3 regions of the Peribacillus sp. P4_D6 genome follow, and region 3 is predicted to be linked to each of the others. Evidence: riboswitches for the same ligand, from Rfam matches in the RefSeq annotation. Region 3 holds a riboswitch; each other region holds the start of a gene.

Region 1 (5,445 bases), on a different contig from region 3:
TTCTTTGCTGTTAAATAACCGATTACCTGTTCAACGCACTCTTCAATGCTGTATTGGTCGGATTCTAAAATGATTTCCGGTCGTTCAGGTTCTTCGTATGGAGAGTCGATTCCGGTAAAATCTTTAATGATGCCTTTACGGGCCTTGTCATAAAGCCCTTTTGGATCACGCACTTCGCACTCTTCAATCGGACACTTTATGTATACTTCAATAAACTCCCCTTCTTCGAGTAAATCACGTACAATCTGCCGATCTGCCCTGAAAGGTGATATGAAAGCGGTCAATACGAACTGCCCACTATCCACGAATAACTTGGAAACCTCACCGATCCGCCTAATATTCTCGGTTCTATCTTCTTCAGAAAAACCTAAATCTTTATTTAAGCCATGACGGATATTATCACCATCCAAAACATAACTTCGAATATTCCGATTGTATAATTCTTTAGCGACCGCGTTTGCAATCGTTGATTTTCCGGAACCCGATAGTCCTGTAAACCATAGAACCGTGCTTTCATGCCCGTTCTGCTTCCGTCGGTGCTCCTTGGTCAATGACGTCTCATGCCATGTGACATTCGTACTTTTACTCATTTGATAATCCCCCTCTTCATGTAACCTTCCATTTATGTCCAATCAGTTATAAACTTCATTTTTTTTTAGACCTTCTATCAACACCTCGATGACTTCCTTACGGCTAAAGGTAGCTGGAGGAATTTCTCCATTACGCAACATTTCCCTTACCTTCGTTCCAGACAGGATGACATGGTCTTCCTTGCCATGCGGACAAGTTTTAGCGGAAGCCATATTGCCACATGCTTTACAGTAAAAACTATGTTCAAAGAATAATAACGTGATTCCTAACTCATCTGCGTTAAAGTTCCCAAAGATTTTTTGGGCATCGTATGTGCCATAATAATCGCCCACACCCGCATGATCACGTCCGACGATAAAATGGGTGCAACCATAATTTTTACGGACCATCGCATGGAAAATGGCTTCTCTAGGTCCTGCATAACGCATGGCAGCAGGGAAAACTGCAAGGGAGACGCGATCCTTAGGATAATATTTGTCAAGCAGAACTTTATAGCTTTCCATTCTTACATCTGCCGGAATGTCATCTGATTTAGTGGCACCGACGAGAGGATTTAAGAATAAACCGTCGACGATCTCCAATGCTGTCTTTTGAATATATTCATGTGCACGGTGAACAGGGTTCCTCGTTTGGAAACCGACAACCGTTTCCCATCCTTTTTCAGCGAAAGCCTTCCTTGTCTCGACTGGGTCCAAATAATGAGCTTGAAATAGCGGACGCTCTATTCTCTTGATCAACTTTATTTCCCCGCCGACATATACATCCCCGCGGTTATATAAGTTTTTTACTCCAGGATGCTTCTCATCAGCTGTTTGATATACCAATGTCGCTTCCAATTGCTTATCTGGAGTGTAAATATCAGAAACGGAGAGAACCCCGTATGTTTCACCATCATGGGTTAATGTTACTTCTTCACCTATAGTAAGGCTTCCTGCAGTTTCTTCGGTCAAAGGCAGCGTAATCGGGATGCTCCATACATGTCCGCTGCTTAGCCTCATATCCTTTACCACTGTCTCATAGTCACTTTTTGTAAAGAATCCTTTAATCGGGCTGTAGGCACCAGTCCCTATCAATTCAAGATCGCTYAAAGCAATTTCATCGATTTCGATTGACTTCGTTATTTTACTAAAATCATATTTTGGTTCCCAAAGATCGATTAATGTTCCTCCGTGCGGTAAACTGATTGTCATGCTAATTTCCCCCTATGGTTTCTATTTATTTATGCCTATAATTTCTATTTATTTAAGATAAATGCAATCCGCATTCCGTTTTTTGAGCCCCTTGCCAACGGCCTGAGCGTAAATCATCTGCATTGAAGGCAGGTGCAGTACACGTTTTACATCCAATGCTCGGATATCCATTATCATGCAGGACATTATATGGAAGTCCATTTTTGTGGGCATAGCGCCAAACATCTTTCCATGTCCAATGTATGAGCGGGCATATTTTAACTGATTTGAACTTATTATCCTTATTGATATACTCGGTCTTAGCCCTTGTTTCGGATTGCTCCCTCCGCAGTCCCGAAAGCCAGGCTGTTGCCGATGAAAGCACATCTGTAAGCGGAACGATTTTACGGATGTTACAGCACTTATTGGAATCACTAAGCCATAATTCATCGCCATATTCCGCCGCTTGTTCCTCAAGCGTCAAGTCAGGTTTCTTCATTTCGATCAAAAGCTTCGGATATCGCTTCTTCACTTCCTCGATCAATTGGTAAGTTTCCTCAAAATGAACATCTGTATCTAGGAAAACTATTTTTGCCGAAGGATTGACCTTCGCCAATAAATCCGTAAGCACGATGCCTTCAATACCAAAACTGCAAGCATAAATCAGTTTGTCTCCATAATGGTCATTCGCCCATTGCAGTACTTCCAAAGCACCTTTTGTCTCAGTGTCTTGAGGAAATACAGGGAAGTCCCCTGTATTGAAATTTTCATAGTTTATTAATGCAGCCAACTTTGTAGCCCCCTCTAAAAACTTGCTGTATCAGGTTAGAGTAACTGTTGATCAATTCCCGTTGTAATATCCCCCGGGTTATTTGAATCTAGGAAAAAGAGACGAATCTAACCAATACTCTCTTTATATCAGTTAAACCCGCCTCTAGTTTTTCTAGTCAGCAGATACCTTATTTAATTCTTAGTTTTTCATTTCTCTCCATTTGAATGATTTTACCATCCTGGACAATAAGTGTAATGGATCCATATTTCATTGAATTAAGCATTTCTTGAAGTCGTTCAAAAATTTCTTCAAGCTGATTCTCTTTATTCAAACCAGTTCCTCCTTTAAGAAAACCCGCGAATATTTTATTTTAAATTTTTTAGATTTATATAATTCCATACAACCTTACATTGTTATGGTCTGCCTAATATTTTCACAAAAAACAAAAATCTTTCCATGATGGAAAGATCGCAAGGTAAATATCTTTACCTTATCTTCCAAAATGATCAACATTTTGTTGGAGTTAGCACCTTGCATCCATCATGCAGGTTGCCGGACTTCAAAGGGCCAATTCCCTCCGTCGCTCTGGATAAGTTTTATTATTTTAAATATTAACATATATTTAATCCTTGTCAATGGAGTTTTCTTATAAAATAACTTGGTTTAATATTATGGATGAACTGTTATTTTTATACACACTATTCAATTTATGATTTTATGTGCATATAAATACGAAAATAGACTCGTCTTTTTAGATAAAATCTCCAAAAAAATGAGTCTATTTTCATTAATAGGCCAATTATTGACGCGTGTTATTCTATAAAAATTTCTAAGGTTCCAGTCTCTTTAAGAAGGAATTAATTTATTGAAGTCATTAATTTCTTAACTGTATCGCTTCTACAAATTCTTGAACCTGACTCTGGACGCGATCAATTAGATGCAAATCATTGATCGGATTTTCTGGATTCTGTTTATCTATTTCCTTATCAACAAAATAAATCCCCTGCAGCGGCTCGCCTTTTAATATTGAAATTAATGGTTTAAGCGCATAGTCAATCGCCAATAGATGCCTGTTACTTCCACCAATCATGATTGGCAACACCGGCTTACCCTTAAAAGCACCTTCTGGCAGCAAATCAATCAATGCTTTCAATACACCTGTATAAGAAGCCTTATATACCGGTGAACCTATAACGACTCCTCTGGCTGCTTGAATTCTCTCTGAAAGCTTTGAGATATCCTCGCTATTATATTTCCCTTGGAATAAATCATCTGCTGAGAAATCCGGAATCGAGAAATAAGCTGTAGTAAATCCTGCATTTTCGACTAATGATTGAATATGTTTTAGTGAAATGTCCGTTCTTGATGGAATAGCCGGACTTCCTGATAAAATTACGATATCGCTCATTTGATACCCTCCAATGTTACAAGATTTCCAGATATAATTTTCTTAAAGCATTTCGTGAAGTATACATTTATCGTAATTGTCTGAAAAATATAAGTCAAATCTTACACTCTGGACATCTACTCTGAATGAAAAAAAGGTCATATTTACGGCTTGATGCTCATGCCCTAAATATGACCGTTTCAATATGTATGATTTTGTTTCCCATGAATACCATATACCAAAAGTTGAGCAATGCTCTTAATTCGTTCAGAAGTAAAATATGGCTCCTTTTTTTGTTGATGGATCTCATAATGTGTAGATAAAGCCAATGTGAAAGAAATGATCCCAACATTAAATAAAATAATATCAGAGATATATTGTATCTCTCCGCTATCTATTCTCTTCTGTATTTCAATATGCCTGGCATTTGGCTTGAAAATCTGATCTACATATTGCTTTGAAATATCTTGATCGAATTGTGTTTCCCTAAATAATATCGAAAACTGTTCTTTATTTTCAAGAATTTTTTTTATCATGGTAGTAACATGATTCTCCACTAGATCATCCGTGGATAGATGGCTAGTCCCATCTTCAGATTCCTCTTTTTCATTAGGGGTAATTGTAGCCAAAAGCAAATCTTTTTTGCTGTCAAAGTATTTGTAAATAGTAGCTTCGGAAACATTGCATGCAGAGGCAATTTCATTCGTTCTTGTCATGTCAAAACCTTTAGTGGCAAAAAGAGTCCGGGCTACATTTATGATTCGTTCTTTGGTTTGCTGCCCTTTTTTCAAAAATATCAACCTTCTTTTATAAAGATAAGACCGGTTTCACCCATCTATTTCCCATGATATATCGCTGGTATCAATCGGTCAATATTACCTTTGATCTATTAGAATTCAATATTCCCATATATCATAAATAGAAAACATCATCTGGTTGGGACGATTTTTTCTTAAAATCACTTAAAAGATGCATAGCCATCATCGACCATGACTACACTTCCATTGATCGCATCCGCTTCCTCTAACGATAATAGATAGACGGCATTTGCAATGGCTTCTGGCTTAATCAATTCACCGCGCATTTGACTTGCATTCAATTTATCGATGATTCCCCTGTCTTTATAACCTTGTATGATAGGAGTGTCGACCCCGCCCGGCGCAATGCCCACAACGCGTATGCCATGAGCACCCAATTCCAAAGCTGCTGTCTGTGTCATCATTCTTACAGCGCCTTTAGTCGCCTGATAGGCAAAAGTCCCATGGGAAGCTAAGTAGCCAAACACGGAAGCGGTATTTATAATGACTCCCTTGTTACCCAGTTCCTTCATTTTCCGTCCTGCTGCCATGATTCCAAAGGCCACTCCGTGCTGGTTCACCCCAATCGTTTTGTAGTAACCTTCCATATCTTGGTCTAGGATCATACCGCCCGCACCAATGCCGGCATTATTAAACATGATATCGAGCCTTCCGTATGTTTCCACTGCTTTATTGATTAACGATTCAACATCTTCCTGCTTAGAAACA
Region 2 (6,897 bases), on a different contig from region 3:
TAACTGATACAGGCGCACAGTTGATGCCAATTGCGGCAATTTGCTCACTGTCCCCAAACAATCTGGCACACTCCTCCAGCAATGTGCCGTCACTAATCGCTTTTTCATTTTTCAAAGAAAAGGACAGCCAAGCATAGACTTCTGGATAATCTTTCAATAATGAATGTAATACTTTTGCTTCTTGCAGGGAAGGAATCGTTTCAAATGCTAAAATGTCAGCTCCTGCTTCAACCAAAGCTGATATTCGTGAGCGATGAAATGCCGCCAAAGCTTCATCTGAAACACCATAATTCCCAACATACTCTGAACCATCTGCAAGATAAGCCCCATAAGGTCCAACTGATGRAGCAACCAATGGCTTAGGTCTAATCGTTTGATATTCTTCCTTCCAAAATTCATCTCTTGCTTTTCTTGCTAGTAAAACCGTTTTCCTGATTAGATCCAATGCCTCTTTTTCTTGTATTCCGCGGAGGGCGAAACCTTCAACCGTTGCTTGATAGCTTGCCGTTATCGCACAGTCAGCACCAGCTCGAAAGTAGTCAGAGTGCACCTGGTAAATCACTTCTGGATTTTCAAGTAATACACGTGCAGACCACAGGGGATCGTCCAAATCACACCCATGACTTTCAAGCTCTGTAGCTAAAGCTCCGTCCAAAATCATAACTGAATGACCTTGTAAAATTGCTTCAATTGGGTTAATTTTATTTTTCATGGTCTACTCCTCTTTTCTTTATGGTTTGTGTCAGATAATAACTTCCATAGCAAAACAAAATAAACGGAATGCCACAATATAGTGCTATTCTTTGTGTAGGATCAAATGCAATTCCTATGCAAGAAGCAAGACATAGCATAAATGAAACGATTGGTACGAATGGATATAATGGTGTATGATAAGCCAAATCATTAACTGAGTTTCCTTCGTTTATATATCGTCTGCGAAATAGAAACTGTGACGCGCTAATACTCATCCAAACTATAACCACGGCTAGTCCAGAAATGGATACAAGCACTATATATACAGTATCCGGCGCAATAATACTCGAGAAAAGTGCTAAAACACCGCCCAACATACTGAAAAGGACTGCATTCAAGGGAACACCCCGTTTTGTCAATTTTGCAAATATTGGTGAAATAGTTTTCTTATCTGCAAGTGACCAAAGCATCCTGGATGAGGCATATAGTCCTGAGTTCGCAGCGGACAAAATGGCAGTTAATATAACAAAGTTCATAATATCCGCTGCATATGGCACTCCAATTCGTTCTAGAACGGCAACAAAGGGGCTCTCTAATACGCTTGCATCCGAAACAGGCAATAATGCGGATAAAACAACGATGGTACCTATAAAAAAGATAATCAATCTCCATAATGTCATACGGATTGCCTTTGGAATCGTTTTTTCCGGATTCACAGTTTCTCCAGCTGCAACTCCGATCAATTCAGTTCCAGAAAATGCAAAATTCACCGCGAGCATCGTCATTAGAATGGCAAAAGCACCATTTGGAAATAAACCTGCACTTGTAACATTGGAAAATAACGGAGCTGATTGTGCGTTAATCATTGGAATGAAACCTATCATTGCCGCAGCTCCCAGAATAATGAATATTACAATAGCAAATACCTTTATAGACGCAAACCAGAATTCGGATTCAGCGAAAAACTTAACGGTCCACGCATTTAATGCCAAGACCAAAATGGCAAATAGAGCACTCCATATCCAGACACTGATTAATGGAAACCATCGCTGCATCAACAATCCTGCAGCCGTGAATTCCGAACCTAGTGCAACAGTCCAGGTTAGCCAATACAACCAGGCTACTGTATACCCTGTCCCTGGTCCGATGTATTTGGCTGCGTAACTATGAAACGCACCAGTCTCGGGCATATGCACTGATAGTTCACCTAGACATAGCATGACTAGATAAACCACTAATGCACCAATCAGATACGAAAGGATGGTTCCGAACGGACCAGCCTGTTGAATCGTATAACCCGAACTTAAGAATAAACCAGTTCCAATCACCCCGCCAAGCGATAGCATTATTATATGCCGTGCTTGCATTTGCCTTTGAAAATCATGCTTCCTTTTGTTATCCATTCTTACTCTCCTTAATCTTGCATCCAGAAAAAACGAAAACGCACTCTAAAAAAGAGTGCGTTACTGACAAATAAACACGTACGGTCTTATCTATCAAGGTTTCACCCCCTGGAATTAGCACAGTGTCTTTGTAGACCTGTTGCTGAGGTTTCATAGGGCCAGTCCCTCCACCTCTCTGGATAAGAAATTATTTTTTTATAACTTTATCAATCTATGAAAAATTTGTCAAGTTTTGTTTCGGAATGTAAAGACTTCCTTTTAAATGCTAACGATCATGGCGTCTGCGGCATTAATATTAAAAGGTTGCTTATTTTTGGAACAGGCGCTAAGCGTATTATATTGGCAAATAAAACTAACCGGGGTCATTTTGGTCTTAAAAATGGCAACATCTTAAAAGATGTCGCCATTTTTTTCTTTTTCCTTAAGGACGTTCTATTTCAAATAATTCCCCTAGTTTTGTATAAGTATGACCTGCTAATCTTGCTACAGGTTTTAGCCCTTTCGGGTCAATACGGCCATTATGGTAAATATCTTGCTCTATATGATAGCAGACTATTTTCCCTATCAGTAAATCACAACCAGGTTCATTCTTGGAACCTGCCAATGGAATCGATTGCTCTAATGTACATTCAAAACGCACCTTCGCTTCTTCCAATCCTGGTACGGATACCCTATCACTAACAGCCAGCGTGAAATTAGTAAGACCCAATTCACTTTCTTCAGATGGGAGTTCCTTGGCCGTTCGATTTGCATCAGCAACATTATTTTCATCAGTGATATGAACAACGAACTCACCTGTTTGAATTGCATTTCGGGCTGTATCCTTTGAAACTCCTTCTTTCCGTTGAACAGAAATGGAAATCATCGGAGGATTTGAACTGACTATGTTAAAAAAGCTGAACGGCGCTATATTGATTGTACCGGTTTCGGATTGTGTCGTAACCAGCGCTATAGGTCTCGGTATAATGCTTCCAGTCAAAAACTTATAATTATCCCGTTCAGTCAGACTTTCAGGGTTAACAGAAATCATCTTCATTCCCCCTCATTCTTATAAAAAGTTCTTTTGAAACCATGAACCTGCTGCATCAACCTCTGAACGTGTCAACTGATGACCGTAATTTTCCCACTGAACTTCAACTGTAGCGCCAGCTTGCTGTAAAAGTTGATTAAGTTCATCAGTTTCTTCTGCCGGGCAAATCGGATCGTTTTTACCTGCAGCTATAAATACAGGTATATCTGAAAGGGACGGCAAAGCAATCCCTCGTCTTGGAACCATTGGATGATGAAGAATCGCTCCTTGTAAGGCCCCCTCGTAATGGAACAGCAAACTTGCCGCTATATTTGCACCATTGGAATAACCTAATGCCACCACTCTGTCACGGTCGAAGTCATATTTTCCGGACGCTGATTCCAAGAAGTCATAAAGCTCCTTCGTTCGGAAAATCAAATCCTCTTCATCAAAAACCCCTTCAGCTAACCGTCGGAAATAACGGGGCATTCCATTTTCAAGTACATTTCCCCGTACGCTCAGTACGGACGAACCCGGTGAAACCATTTCGGATAATGGCAAGAGATCTGTTTCCGTTCCTCCAGTGCCATGTAACAGCAGTAGTAACGGGGCTTCTGGATTACTTCCTTTTTGAAAAATATGTTTCATCATTTATCCTCCTCTAGTACTCTCGGCACTGCCGGCAGTAACGTTTTTTCCATAACTTCCCGCTTTTCTTCCAACCATGGCGGCAGCATTAATTTACTGCCCATCGTTTCTTTCGTTTCATCATGAGCAAAGCCAGGTGGATCTGTGGCAACTTCAAAGAGTATGCCTCCATCTTCCCTGAAATAAATCGCATCGAAGTATTGTCGGTCTGTAAAGGGTGTCACACCATAGCCATGGTTACCGATATGCTCCCTCCATTCTTTATGATCTTCATTATCGCTCGCACGCCATGCAATGTGATGGACAGTTCCCACTCCGATTTTACCGTTTGGTAAAACCGTTTTTTTAACATCGATCAAATTGCCGATATCCGATGTGGATTTGAAGCGGATGAAATCGCCCTCTTCCCCAACCTTTTGAAGGCCCATCACTTCCTCTAATAGTTCCATCGTTTTGATCGGTTTTGACGTCAATAATACAGCTCCGCCGAAACCCTTGACCGCCTTATCAGCTGGTACACCGCCGAATGACCACTCGCTATTTTTACCTTCTTTACGCTCAACCAGTTCAAGTTGCAAACCATGTGGGTCTTGGAACTCAAGATATTCCTCACCGAAACGTGAAACCTTTTCAAAGTCTATATTAAATTTACCCAAACGATTTTCCCAGAAGCCCATTGAACCCTCCGGAACGGCATATGTTGTAATCCCCACTTGTCCTGAGCCAATTGTCCCTCGGTATGCCTCAGGCCAAGGAAAGAAAGTGATGATTGTGCCCGGTGAACCGGATTCATCTCCGAAATATAAATGATAGGTGCCTGGATCATCAAAATTAACGGTTTTCTTCACCATACGCATTCCCAATACTCCAGCATAAAAATCCACATTCTCTTGAGGATTGCCTACAATTGCGGTTATATGATGTATCCCTGCATTTTGCTTTTGCATGCCGATTACTTCCTTTCCCGTTGATTAATTAGTTGATTTTGTATTAAGTGGTTTTAAATTCGATTCAATATCCTTTCTTTTCGATTCCAAAAAAGGTGGCAGGGCAAGGTTCTCACCTAGATGCTGCTCAGCTTCATCCACTTCAAAACCAGGTCCATCAGTAGCTAATTCAAATAATATGCCATTCGGCTCCCTAAAATAGAGTGAACGGAAATAAAAGCGGTCCACATATCCCGAGTTCACGAATTTCGATTCACTAATCTTTTCTACCCATTTTCTCAATTCTTCTTCATCATCCACCCGAAAGGCAACATGATGTACTCCACCCCTCCCCAGCCTTTCCCGAGGTATGTCATTCCTTTCTTCAATATGGAGTTCTGCTCCAGTTCCTCCTTCACCTGTCTCGTAAACGACTATCGGATTTTGCCCCCTGATTGCGGATGGGTATGTGCCTGATTTCCTGAACCCCAATACCTCGATAAGAACACTTTCTGTTTGTTCAATATTGGGTACTGTGAGTTTTACTGGTCCTAATCCAAGTATGGAAAACTCTTGCGGCACTGGGCTTCCATCCCACGGAAATCCTCCATCAACGCCGTTATTATCCTGATCGGAAACCAGAAGAAGCCTCTGCCCTTCAGGATCTTTAAAAGAAAGCACCTTTCTTTCAAAACGGCTCGATATTTCATCGTGCTCAACATTGAATTCCACAAACCGTTTTTTCCAATATCCTAGCGCTTCATCATCCCTCACCCTTAAAGAAATTTCTGAAATGCTATTGTTTCCCTCATGAGTGCGGGCAGCATTCGGAATTTCAAAAAACGTCAATTCCGTACCCGGTGAACCAATTTGATCTCCATAAAATAAGTGATACACACGAACATCATCTTGATTCACCGTTTTTTTGATTAATCGCATCCCTAAGACTTTTGTGTAGAATTCAAAGTTATTTCCCGCTTTTGCTGTAATCGCCGAAACATGATGTAATCCTTTTAATTCCATCCGTACCACTCCTATCTTTATAAATCTCCCCTTACGGAGATGAATTAATCCGCTAATAATATCTCGAATTCAAGGTATTTAATCTAACATAATACTTTTAATGCAAATATCTTGATTTAAAGATAAACGACAGGGATAAAATTGTCAACCATTTTCATTCAAATAATTTCAACCGGATTCACTTATCATAAAATAAAAAATACAGGCCAAAATAAATCGGTATAAGAATGGAGGTTGTGATATATGGTTAAAGATTTTTTTAGCGCAATTGAAGATAGACGCTCTTATTATTCCCTTAGCAAGGAACATGTTGTTCCTGATAAAAGGATTAAAGAAGTTATCGATCATGCCGTTCAATACTCCCCTTCCGCTTACAACTCCCAAAGTGCCAGAGTGATTGTACTAACTGGTCAAAGCCACGACCAATTATGGGATATCACGAAAGAAACATTAAAAAAAGCAGCCGATGGCAAAGATTTTACAAAAACGGAAGAAAAAATGAGATCATTTATAAATGGTTATGGAACGGTTTTATTCTTTGAAGACCAGGCCAAAATAAATAGGCTACAAGAACAATACAAAACGTATGCCGAAAATTTTCCGATTTGGTCGAACCAATCTTCTGCCATTTTACAATTTGTCGTATGGACTTCCTTGGAAATTGAGGGGTTTGGTGCAAGCCTTCAGCATTATAATCCTTTAATCGATGACGAAGTGAGAAAGAAATGGGATATATCACAAGATTGGAAACTCATCGCACAGTTGCCTTTTGGAAAACCCACTGCAGAACCTGGCGATAAAGACTTCTCACCACTTGAAGAACGTGTGAAATATTATCAATGATACAATAGAGACTGGCTCTACTTAACGAGCCAGCCCTTTTATTTTATTTCGCTTTAGTAATCCGGAAATGTTGCAAAAAATTTTGAAAATATCAATGACGCAAAGCCTATATACTCAACAACCGGCATGATTTTGATATCCTCACTGACGTTCAACACGTACATTTCACATCCCCCTATTAATCTTATTGAATTGGTGAAGAACGCCCTGGCAGCCATTCCTTCAAATAATATGGGAGCACACAGGAAAATTGTCTAGCAGCATGTCCACTTTTCAGTAGGCTATATGTCTTATCCTTACATGTTAAATGCTCCATTACCGGATAAATCATTTCCTGTGGGACCAGTCGATC
Region 3 (9,777 bases):
AGCGAAGACCGTGCCGGCCAATTGCTATGGAATGTCCTGAATCCGGCGCTTGTGTATTCTGCCCAGCTGCTTGGGGATATCGCGGATGACATCGTGGCGATCGATCAAGCGATGAAATGGGGATTTGGATGGTCCACAGGCCCATTTGAAACCTGGGATGCGATAGGTGTAGAAAAATCGGCAGCCCGAATGGAAGCGGAAGGCATCACTGTTCCGCAATGGGTGAAGGATATGCTCGCTAAAGGCATCACGTCATTCTATAAAGAAGAAAATGGCATAGTTCACTATTATGATAATGGTGAATATAAAGAGCTTGTCGAGAATCCTAAAGTGATCAATCTTAAAGCGATCAAGAAGCAAAAAGGCGTAATCAAGAAAAACAGTGGCGCAAGCTTGATCGATATCGGCGATGGAGTGGCTCTGCTTGAATTCACTTCGCCGAATAATGCAATCGGTCTGGATATCATACAAATGATCAATGCCGCGGTTGACGAAGCGGAAACGAATTTTAAAGGCCTGGTCATCGGAAACCAAGGAAAGAATTTCTGTGTCGGAGCTAATATTGCAATGATGCTGATGGAAGCGCAGGATGACAATATTTTTGAACTCGATATGGTCATCAGCCAATTCCAACAGGCGATGCTTAAAATTAAGTACAGTGCAGTTCCTGTAGTGGTTGCCCCGTTTAATATGACACTTGGCGGGGGTGCTGAAGTGTCCCTTCCGGCAGCGCGCATCCAGGCAACGACTGAAACGTATATGGGACTGGTGGAACCTGGTGTCGGCTTGATCCCAGGCGGCGGCGGGACTAAAGAACTTTATGTGAAGACGTTGAGGAATATGCCGAAGGGCGTTGACTTCGACTTACAGAAAGTGGCCAACCAAGTATTTGAAACGGTCGCCATGGCAAAAGTTTCGACCTCCGCCGAGGAAGCGAGAGGGAGTAATTTCCTTGATTCAGCTGATGGAATAAGCGTGAATGCAGATCATCAGCTATATGATGCGAAACAGGCGGTACTTTCCATGCATGAACAAGGCTATACCGCTCCAGCCCGCACAAAGATCCCTGTCGTAGGTGAAACTGGATATGCCGCACTGCTATTAGGGGCGGAATCCATGCGCCTTTCAGGATTCTTATCTGAACATGACCTTGTCATAGCCAAAGAGCTGGCATACGTCCTGGCAGGGGGGAAACTCCCATTTGGCACGGAAGTAGATGAACAGTATATCTTGAACCTGGAAAAACAGGCATTCCTAAAACTGATTTCGACTCCGAAATCCCAGGCAAGGATGCAGCACATGCTCGTTAAAGGTAAACCACTCCGTAATTGATGAATAGATGAAGATATGGCCAAAACGAGATCAATAGATCGATAGCTTAAAAATGAGTAAGGGGGATCCTCATGAAAGAAGCGGTAATAGTAGCTGGAGCAAGGACTCCGGTAGGAAGAGCGAAAAAAGGTTCTCTTGCTAGTGTACGCCCTGATGATTTAGGGGCTCTTGTCGTAAAGGAAACGTTAAAGCGTGCAGGGAATTATGAAGGAACGATAGATGACCTGATTATCGGTTGTGCAATGCCTGAAGCGGAACAAGGCTTGAACATGGCGCGTAACATTGGAGCATTGGCAGGATTGCCTTATACAGTACCGGCCATAACGATTAATCGTTACTGTTCAAGCGGGCTGCAAAGTATCTCATATGGAGCGGAAAGGATCATGCTCGGCCAAAGTGATACAGTCATTGCAGGCGGAGCGGAATCCATGAGCCTTTTGCCAATGATGGGCCATGTAACACGGCCGAACGCGAGACTTGCGGAAACGGCACCGGAATATTATATGGGGATGGGTCACACTGCTGAAGCCGTTGCCAAGAAATACGGCATTTCCCGTGACGATCAAGATGCATTTTCTGTTAGAAGTCATCAGAAGGCGGCTAAGGCCATTGCAGAAGGAAAGTTTTCCGATGAAATCGTACCGGTTGACGTTACCCTTCGTTCAGTGGGGCCAGATCTTAAGTTAAAGGAAAAATCATTTACTTTTACACAGGATGAGGGCGTTCGTCCAGGAACGACTGCTGAAGTGCTGAAAAAATTAAGACCTGCATTCTCCGTTACGGGATCCGTAACAGCAGGGAATTCATCACAGACGAGTGATGGTGCAGCCGCGGTCATGGTCATGGACGGGGAAAAGGCTTCTTCCTTGGGGATGAAACCGATGGGTAAATTCCGTTCCTTTGCTGTAGCAGGAGTACCGCCTGAAATTATGGGCATCGGACCGATTGCAGCCATACCTAAAGCTTTGAAGCTAGCGGGTCTTGAATTATCGGATATTGGTTTATTTGAATTGAATGAAGCCTTTGCTTCCCAATCCATTCAAATCATTCGTGAGCTCGGATTGAATGAAGAGATTGTCAATGTAAATGGCGGAGCCATCGCCCTAGGCCATCCGCTAGGATGTTCGGGAGCGAAATTGACATTAAGCCTGCTTCATGAAATGAAGCGCAGAAACCAACAGTTCGGAGTCGTGACAATGTGTATCGGCGGCGGGATGGGTGCTGCCGGAGTGTTTGAATTAATGGCGTAATCCGACCCCTTCCGGAAGCTGTCATGCTTCCGGCGGGTTTACTATCTTAAACACATAGGAGGAAATAACATGTCCAATCAAACTACAGATAACCTCATTAAAGGCGGGGCCTTCTTAATAGAAGATATTACGTATGATCAAGTGTTTACACCGGAAGATTATTCTGATGAGCATAAAATGATTGCCAAAACTTCCGAGGAATTCGTAGTGAATGAAATTCTGCCGCAGGTTGAACATTTAGAAAACCATGAGTTTGACCGTTCCGTTAAATTACTGAAGCATGCAGGTGAAATCGGTTTACTTGGTGCTGATGTTCCTGAGGAATACAGCGGATTGGGTCTCGATAAAATCAGTTCGGCATTGATTACGGAAAAAATGGCACTTGCAGGCGGTTTCGGAATTACGCATGGTGCACATGTAGGTATCGGCTCTTTGCCAATCGTATTATTCGGGAATGAGGACCAAAAGAAAAAATACCTTCCTTTACTAGCAACGGGTGAGAAGATTGCTGCGTATGCCTTAACGGAACCAAGCTCAGGTTCAGATGCCTTGGGAGCAAAAACGACAGCGAAATTGAATGCAGAAGGAACACACTATATTTTAAATGGTGAAAAACAATGGATTACAAATGCAGGTTTTGCAGATGTCTTCTGTGTATACGCCAAAATCGACGGCGAACAATTCTCCGCTTTCATTGTTGAGCGTGATTATAAAGGCGTATCAACTGGGGCTGAAGAAAAGAAAATGGGGATCAAAAGCTCATCTACACGTACTTTAATCCTCGAAGATGTTCATGTACCAGTCGAAAACCTTTTGGGTGTAGCCGGAAAAGGTCATATCATCGCTTTCAATATCCTGAATATCGGCCGCTATAAATTAGGCGTCGGTGCTGTCGGCGGATCTAAACGTGCCCTTGAGATTACAGCTGCTTATACGAATCAACGTCAACAGTTCAAAACGAAAATTTCCGATTTTAACTTGACGAAAGAAAAACTTGCAACAATGGCAGCTAAAATTTATGCAGCAGAAAGTTCTGTATATCGTACGGTTGGCCTTTATGATCAAAGACAAAGCAAATTGACGGATGAGCAAGTGAAAGATGGGAAATCAATGGCGGCTGCAATCGCTGAGTATGCCATCGAATGTTCATTGAATAAATTCTTTGCTTCCGAAGTATTGGATTACGTTACGGACGAAGGCGTACAGCTTCATGGCGGTTACGGTTTCATGCAGGAGTATGAAATTGAAAAAGCATATCGCGATTCCCGTATTAACCGAATCTTTGAAGGTACAAATGAAATCAATAGATTGCTTGTCCCGGGAACATTCCTGAAGAAAGCACTTAAAGGAGAATTGCCGCTACTTCAAAAAGCTCAGGGCCTGCAAGAGGAATTAATGATGATGATGCCGGAAGAACCTGGCGATGAGCCACTGGCACAAGAAAAAATGCTTGTTAGGAACGCTAAGAAAATCGGTATTCTGGCAGCTGGGCTTGCGGCACAGAAATATGGCAAAAATCTTGATCAAGAACAAGAAATCCTCTCCAACATTGCTGATATCGCATCCCTTGCCTATGCAGCTGAATCCGTGGTATTGCGTACGGAAAAAGCAATTGCAGCTACAGGTCTTGAGAAGAACAAACAAAAAGTGCTTTACACTGAAATCTTCGTTCAGGAAGCTTTCAATGAAATAGAACAGCATGCAAAGGAAACGTTAATTGCAGTGGAAACAGGCGATACTCTTCGCATCATGCTTTCGTCGCTCCGTAAGCTGACAAGACACACTCCGATCAATGTCATTGCGAAAAAACGCGAAGCATCCGTCAAAGTAATCGAAACGGAAAAATATGCTCTTTAAGCAATGAGTCAGAATCCGTAAAGGGAATGCCCGTAAAGGCATTCCCTTTTTTTCCTTTGATGAAATCGCATTGGAGATATTTCGTTGTATTGCGTGGTAAAAACGGGTATTCTATTGATAGGTGGTGAAATGATGGGCTTAACATTATATTGGTACCCAAAATGCGGTACATGCCGTAATGCGAAGAAGTGGCTGGATAATCATGAACTGCAATATGAAGCGATCCATATAGCGGATAATCCCCCCTCGCGAACTGAAATAGAACAACTATATAAAAACAGCAATTTGGAGTTGAAGAAGTTTTTCAATACTAGCGGTCAAAAATATCGGGAGCTGGGCTTAAAGGATAAGCTGAAAGAAGCTTCTGAAGCAGAGATGCTTGATATATTGTCCACAGATGGAATGCTTCTGAAAAGGCCGATTGTTACGGATGGCACCAAAGTGACGGTAGGATTCAAAGAAGAGCAATTCGAACAGGTTTGGAACTGAAATTTCACAAAATATTTGGTTAATTCCTTACTTAAACAAACAATCTACCTTATAATGGAATAGATAAAATAAGATGTACATATGGAGGGTTAATTATGACAACAACACCAAAAGAACTTCGTTACACTAAAGAACATGAATGGGTCAAAACGGAAGATGGAACAGTGCGCATTGGAATTACGGCATTCGCACAGTCCGAGCTAGGGGACATCGTATTCGTTGAGCTTCCGGAAATCGGCGATGAATTGAAAGCGAACGAACCATTTGGAAGCGTTGAATCCGTTAAGACCGTTTCTGAACTTTATGCACCTATCAGTGGCAAGGTTGTTGAAGTGAACGAAGATTTAAGTGACAACCCTGAATATGTAAATGAGTCCCCTTATGAAAAGGCATGGATGGTCGTGCTTGAACCATCTAATAGCAATGATATTGAAAACTTGATGAGCGCTGAAGAGTATGAGAGTTTAATCAACGGTTAAAAAAGAAAGGAGAGGGGGGACTGAAAAGGCCTGCTCTCTTTTTCATTTGTACAGTGGGTGAGTTGCGCACATAATTCGTGAGATGGAGTGATGACATGGAGTGGGGCGAATTCGATAAAGTGATCATTGTAGAAGGCAGTTCCGATAAAAGAAAAGTTGCCTCCGTTTTAAATGAAGATGTGGAAATAAGATGTACGAATGGGACCATATCATTAACTAAGCTGGATGAATTAGTGGATGAATTGATGGACCGTGATGTTTATCTCCTTTTTGACGCAGATGAATCAGGAGAAAAGCTGCGGAAGCAGTTCCGAAGGGAAATGCCGGAAGCGAACCACCTGTATATTAATAAAATGTACAAAGAAGTGGAGAGCTCACCCGAACATCATATCGCAACTGTGCTCCTATCTGCCAATATGAATGTGAAAATGAAATTTTTAAGTCAAAGGGTGAACGACTAATTGATGCAGGAATGGAAAGAAGAAGAGTGTAAGCTTGCTGTTGAAAATGGGGAAACCTTTTGCTTATATTTATATACACCTTTATGCGGAACCTGTCAGGTGGCCTCCAAGATGCTGACGATATCCTTGGAGCTTTTCCCCGAATTGAAGGCAGGCAAAATGAATATGAACTATATCCAAGCAATTGCCGAATCATATGAAATCGAAAGTGTTCCTTGCTTATTGCTTTTCAAAGAAGGGCAGCTGCACAAAAAAATATATGCCTTTCAATCCGTTCCTTATTTGTACGGATTGCTTAAGGAAATCAGTTAGGAAACCAATCAGAACCGCGGTTGGTTTTCTTTGTTGCTGACATTTGAATGAGAGCAGGAAATAAACAAAGAATATTCTAACAATTCATTGACTGATTTAATCTAAAATGCTATATTTTGAATTAAGTAATGGCAGAATTTAATAGTTCTTATCAAGAGTGGCGGAGGGACTGGCCCGACGAAGCCCGGCAACCGGTATAAATTTTTATATACGGTGCTAATTCCAGCAGAGTGTTGGCTCTGGTAGATGAGGTGTGTTCTTGAAACCTCTTCTTATTGAAGTGGTTTTTTTGTTTATAAAAAGCCAGATTTCATATAAATCCAACTAAATCCATAGAAAAAGGTGAAATTAAATGTCAGAGAAAAAGTTGCGTTTTGAAACATTGAGTGTTCATGGCGGTCTGCAAGCTGATGAAACAGGTGTCCGTGCCGTTCCTATCTACCAAAGCAATGCATACTTGTTCAAGGACACCGACCATGCAGCGAATTTATTTGGCCTAAAGGAGAATGGCTATATATATTCACGGCTTCATAATCCCACGGTCAGCGTTTTTGAGGAAAGAATGGCCTTATTGGAAGGCGGTATCGGCGGATTGGCAACGGCAAGCGGAATGGCTGCCATCTCACTTTCAATCCTGAATATTGCTGCTGCAGGGGATGAGATTGTTTCAGCCTCTACATTATATGGCGGTACGTATAACCTTTTCGAAAACACTCTTCCTAAATATGGGATCAAAGTGAAGTTCGTTTCTCCCGATGACCCTGAAAATTTCAAAAGGGCGATTACACCAAGAACTAAAGCCATTTTTGCTGAAACGATCGGAAATCCAAGTTTGAGGGTGCTCGATATTGAAGCGGTAGCGGAAATCGCCCACGAAGCCGGCATACCTTTAATCATTGATAATACCTTCGCGACACCGTATCTTTGCAGACCAATTGATTTTGGAGCGGATATTGTCATCCATTCCGCTACAAAATGGCTTCTTGGAAATGGAACGACTCTAGGCGGTGTCATCGTGGATGGAGGGAAATTCGATTGGAACTCGCCGAACTATCCTGGCTTCACGGAGCCTGACCCAAGTTACGACGGTCTGGTATACGCCGAGGCAGTTGGCCCTGCCGCATTCATAACGAAAGCCCGGGTCCAGTTACTACGTGATTTGGGCCCTGCGCTAAGTGCCCAAAGTGCATTCCAGTTTACGCTTGGACTTGAAACGCTGCATGTAAGGATGAAAGAGCATCTATCAAACACCAAGTCTGTCATCCAATATTTAAAAAACCATCCTGCCGTGACCTGGGTTTCGCATCCTGGGGATGAGGATCATCCCGATAAAGCCCTTGCGGATAAATATTTGCCAAAGGGAGCTGGATCTGTCGTGACATTTGGGATTCAAGGTAATCGCGAAGCTGGGGCAAAACTTATCAATTCGGTGGAATTATGGTCCCATGTGGCGAATGTAGGGGATGCGAAGAGCTTGATCATCCACCCAGCAAGTACGACCCATCAACAATTGAATGAGGCGGGTCTTGCGAAAGCGGGTGTAAGTGCCGATCAAGTCCGTTTATCGATTGGGATTGAAAATGTAGACGACTTAATAGAAGATTTGGAGCAGGCAATTGAAAAGGCGACGAACATCGTCTCCTTGACTTCCAAAACGCTTTAAGCAAAGTTCCTGTTCATTCTTGTACTAGAAATAATATACATTGCGCTCCTTTTTTATCTATGATAAAATTTCTCCATACTAAAGAACTTAATGATGTACAAATATTCTATATATTAGCTCTTATCAAGAGAGGTGGAGGGATGTGCCCGATGAAACCCGGCAACCGACAAGGAGATTTCCTTGGAAAGGTGCCAATTCACACAAAGTTTAATCACTTTGGAAGATGAGAGGAAGGCCTGTTTCTTCACCTGCCTTTCTGCTCATGCAGAAGGGTTTTTTCTATTTTAATTGGGAAAACTTTTACATGATAGGAGAAACAGACTAATAATGTAGAGAAATCAACTAAGTTCATAGGTTTTATTGGATAAAAGAGGTGAGGGTTAATGATTACATTGACGAAAGTCAGTAAGCTGTTCCGAACAGGAAAAGGAAACAGTGAGACGATCAAGGCTGTAAATAATGTGAATGTTGAAATAAATAAAGGCGAGATTTTCGGAATCATCGGTTACAGTGGAGCGGGGAAAAGTACTTTGATCAGAATGCTCAATGGATTGGAAACACCGACAGAGGGATCCGTTGTGGTGGCTGAAAAGGAAATTTCAAAAATTAAAGGGGCTCAGCTCCGTAAGGCCCGTCAAGAAATCAGCATGATTTTCCAGCATTTCAATCTATTATGGTCAAGGACCGTTCAGGAGAATATATCTTTCCCGTTGGAAATTGCAGGTATTTCTAAACCTGAACGCACCAAGCGTGTGAACGAATTGATCAAGTTAGTCGGACTTGAAGGCAGGGAAAAGGCCTATCCTTCGCAATTAAGCGGAGGGCAAAAGCAAAGGGTGGGAATAGCCAGGGCTCTGGCAAATGACCCTAAAGTGCTGCTGTGTGATGAAGCGACTTCTGCATTGGATCCGCAGACTACCGACTCCATACTCGAATTGCTTGTTGACATCAATCAGCGTTTGGGATTGACGATCGTCTTGATTACGCATGAAATGCATGTAATACGTAAAATCTGCCATCGCGTCGCCGTGATGGAAAGCGGGCAGGTTGTTGAACAGGGTCCTGTCCTGGATGTCTTCAAGAATCCTAAAGAACAAATGACGAAGCGTTTCGTGCAACAGGTAACGGAACCGGAAGAAACGAAAGAAACGATGGACCATTTGCTCGAACGCTATCCAGCCGGCAAAGTGATTCAATTGACCTTTGTAGGTGATCATGCAGAAAGCCCATTGATCACCAAGCTTGTACGTAACTTCGAGTTGGATGTCAATATCGTTCAAGGTAAGATATCCCAAACAAGAAGCGGTTCATATGGAACATTGTTTATCCATCTAGATGGCAAAGAGGATGAAATGCTCCGCGCAATCGAATTCATTAGAGCACAGCAGGTAGGCGTGGAGGTGATTACTCATGCTTGAAGAATTATTGCCGAATGTTGATTGGGAAGACATCATTGAAGCTACGAAAGAAACGCTTTACATGACAAGCGTCTCTGTAGTGGCAACCTTTTTTATAGGCATAATACTAGGATTGATCCTTTTCCTGACAGGGAAGGGTAATATGTGGCAAAACCGGGCTGTCAACGGAGTCATGAGTGCTGTCGTCAATATATTCCGTTCCATTCCGTTTCTTATTTTGATCGTGCTGCTCATTCCTTTCACTAAAGCGCTTGTCGGTTCCATGATTGGTGAGAACGCTGCACTGCCGGCACTTATTATCGGTGCTGCCCCATTTTATGCGCGGATGGTTGAAATCGGCCTTCGTGAAATCGATAAAGGTGTAATTGAAGCCGCTAAATCGATGGGGGCAAAAACGAGCACGATCATTTGGAAGGTCCTTCTTCCAGAGTCGATGCCTGCCCTTATTTCCGGGATTACTGTAACATCGATTGCATTGGTTGGATATACCGCAATGGCCGGGGTCATCGGCGCTGG

What was found. Region 3 has a riboswitch for S-adenosylmethionine ahead of AC1DVB_RS00025 (O-acetylhomoserine aminocarboxypropyltransferase/cysteine synthase family protein). Riboswitches for the same ligand answer to the same signal wherever they lie in the genome.
Region 1: it holds a riboswitch for S-adenosylmethionine, as region 3 does, so the genes downstream of both, AC1DVB_RS20635 (YezD family protein) here and AC1DVB_RS00025 (O-acetylhomoserine aminocarboxypropyltransferase/cysteine synthase family protein) in region 3, are expected to answer to the same signal.
Region 2: it holds a riboswitch for S-adenosylmethionine, as region 3 does, so the genes downstream of both, mmuP (S-methylmethionine permease) here and AC1DVB_RS00025 (O-acetylhomoserine aminocarboxypropyltransferase/cysteine synthase family protein) in region 3, are expected to answer to the same signal.

Annotation. Positions count from the first base shown of each region.
Region 1 is NZ_JBFUIQ010000098.1:8,940-14,384, forward strand. Features, by position in the region: gene cysC (adenylyl-sulfate kinase) at 1-590, opposite strand, end outside; gene sat (sulfate adenylyltransferase) at 633-1,781, opposite strand; gene AC1DVB_RS20630 (phosphoadenylyl-sulfate reductase) at 1,834-2,550, opposite strand; gene AC1DVB_RS20635 (YezD family protein) at 2,720-2,863, opposite strand; SAM riboswitch class I at 3,020-3,128, opposite strand; gene ssuE (NADPH-dependent FMN reductase) at 3,407-3,940, opposite strand; gene AC1DVB_RS20645 (TetR/AcrR family transcriptional regulator) at 4,120-4,710, opposite strand; gene AC1DVB_RS20650 (SDR family NAD(P)-dependent oxidoreductase) at 4,878-5,445, opposite strand, start outside.
Region 2 is NZ_JBFUIQ010000085.1:1,825-8,721, reverse strand. Features, by position in the region: gene mmuM (homocysteine S-methyltransferase) at 1-712, opposite strand, end outside; gene mmuP (S-methylmethionine permease) at 702-2,096, opposite strand; SAM riboswitch class I at 2,180-2,282, opposite strand; gene AC1DVB_RS19515 (flavin reductase family protein) at 2,518-3,126, opposite strand; gene AC1DVB_RS19510 (alpha/beta hydrolase) at 3,145-3,753, opposite strand; gene AC1DVB_RS19505 (ring-cleaving dioxygenase) at 3,753-4,700, opposite strand; gene AC1DVB_RS19500 (ring-cleaving dioxygenase) at 4,725-5,702, opposite strand; gene AC1DVB_RS19495 (nitroreductase family protein) at 5,946-6,545, shown strand; gene AC1DVB_RS19490 (alpha/beta fold hydrolase) at 6,730-6,897, opposite strand, start outside.
Region 3 is NZ_JBFUIQ010000001.1:1,306-11,082, reverse strand. Features, by position in the region: gene AC1DVB_RS00060 (3-hydroxyacyl-CoA dehydrogenase/enoyl-CoA hydratase family protein) at 1-1,332, shown strand, start outside; gene AC1DVB_RS00055 (acetyl-CoA C-acetyltransferase) at 1,404-2,582, shown strand; gene AC1DVB_RS00050 (acyl-CoA dehydrogenase family protein) at 2,652-4,439, shown strand; gene AC1DVB_RS00045 (arsenate reductase family protein) at 4,572-4,928, shown strand; gene gcvH (glycine cleavage system protein GcvH) at 5,024-5,407, shown strand; gene AC1DVB_RS00035 (toprim domain-containing protein) at 5,503-5,868, shown strand; gene AC1DVB_RS00030 (thioredoxin family protein) at 5,872-6,180, shown strand; SAM riboswitch class I at 6,326-6,433, shown strand; gene AC1DVB_RS00025 (O-acetylhomoserine aminocarboxypropyltransferase/cysteine synthase family protein) at 6,533-7,843, shown strand; SAM riboswitch class I at 7,961-8,073, shown strand; gene AC1DVB_RS00020 (methionine ABC transporter ATP-binding protein) at 8,227-9,261, shown strand; gene AC1DVB_RS00015 (methionine ABC transporter permease) at 9,254-9,777, shown strand, end outside.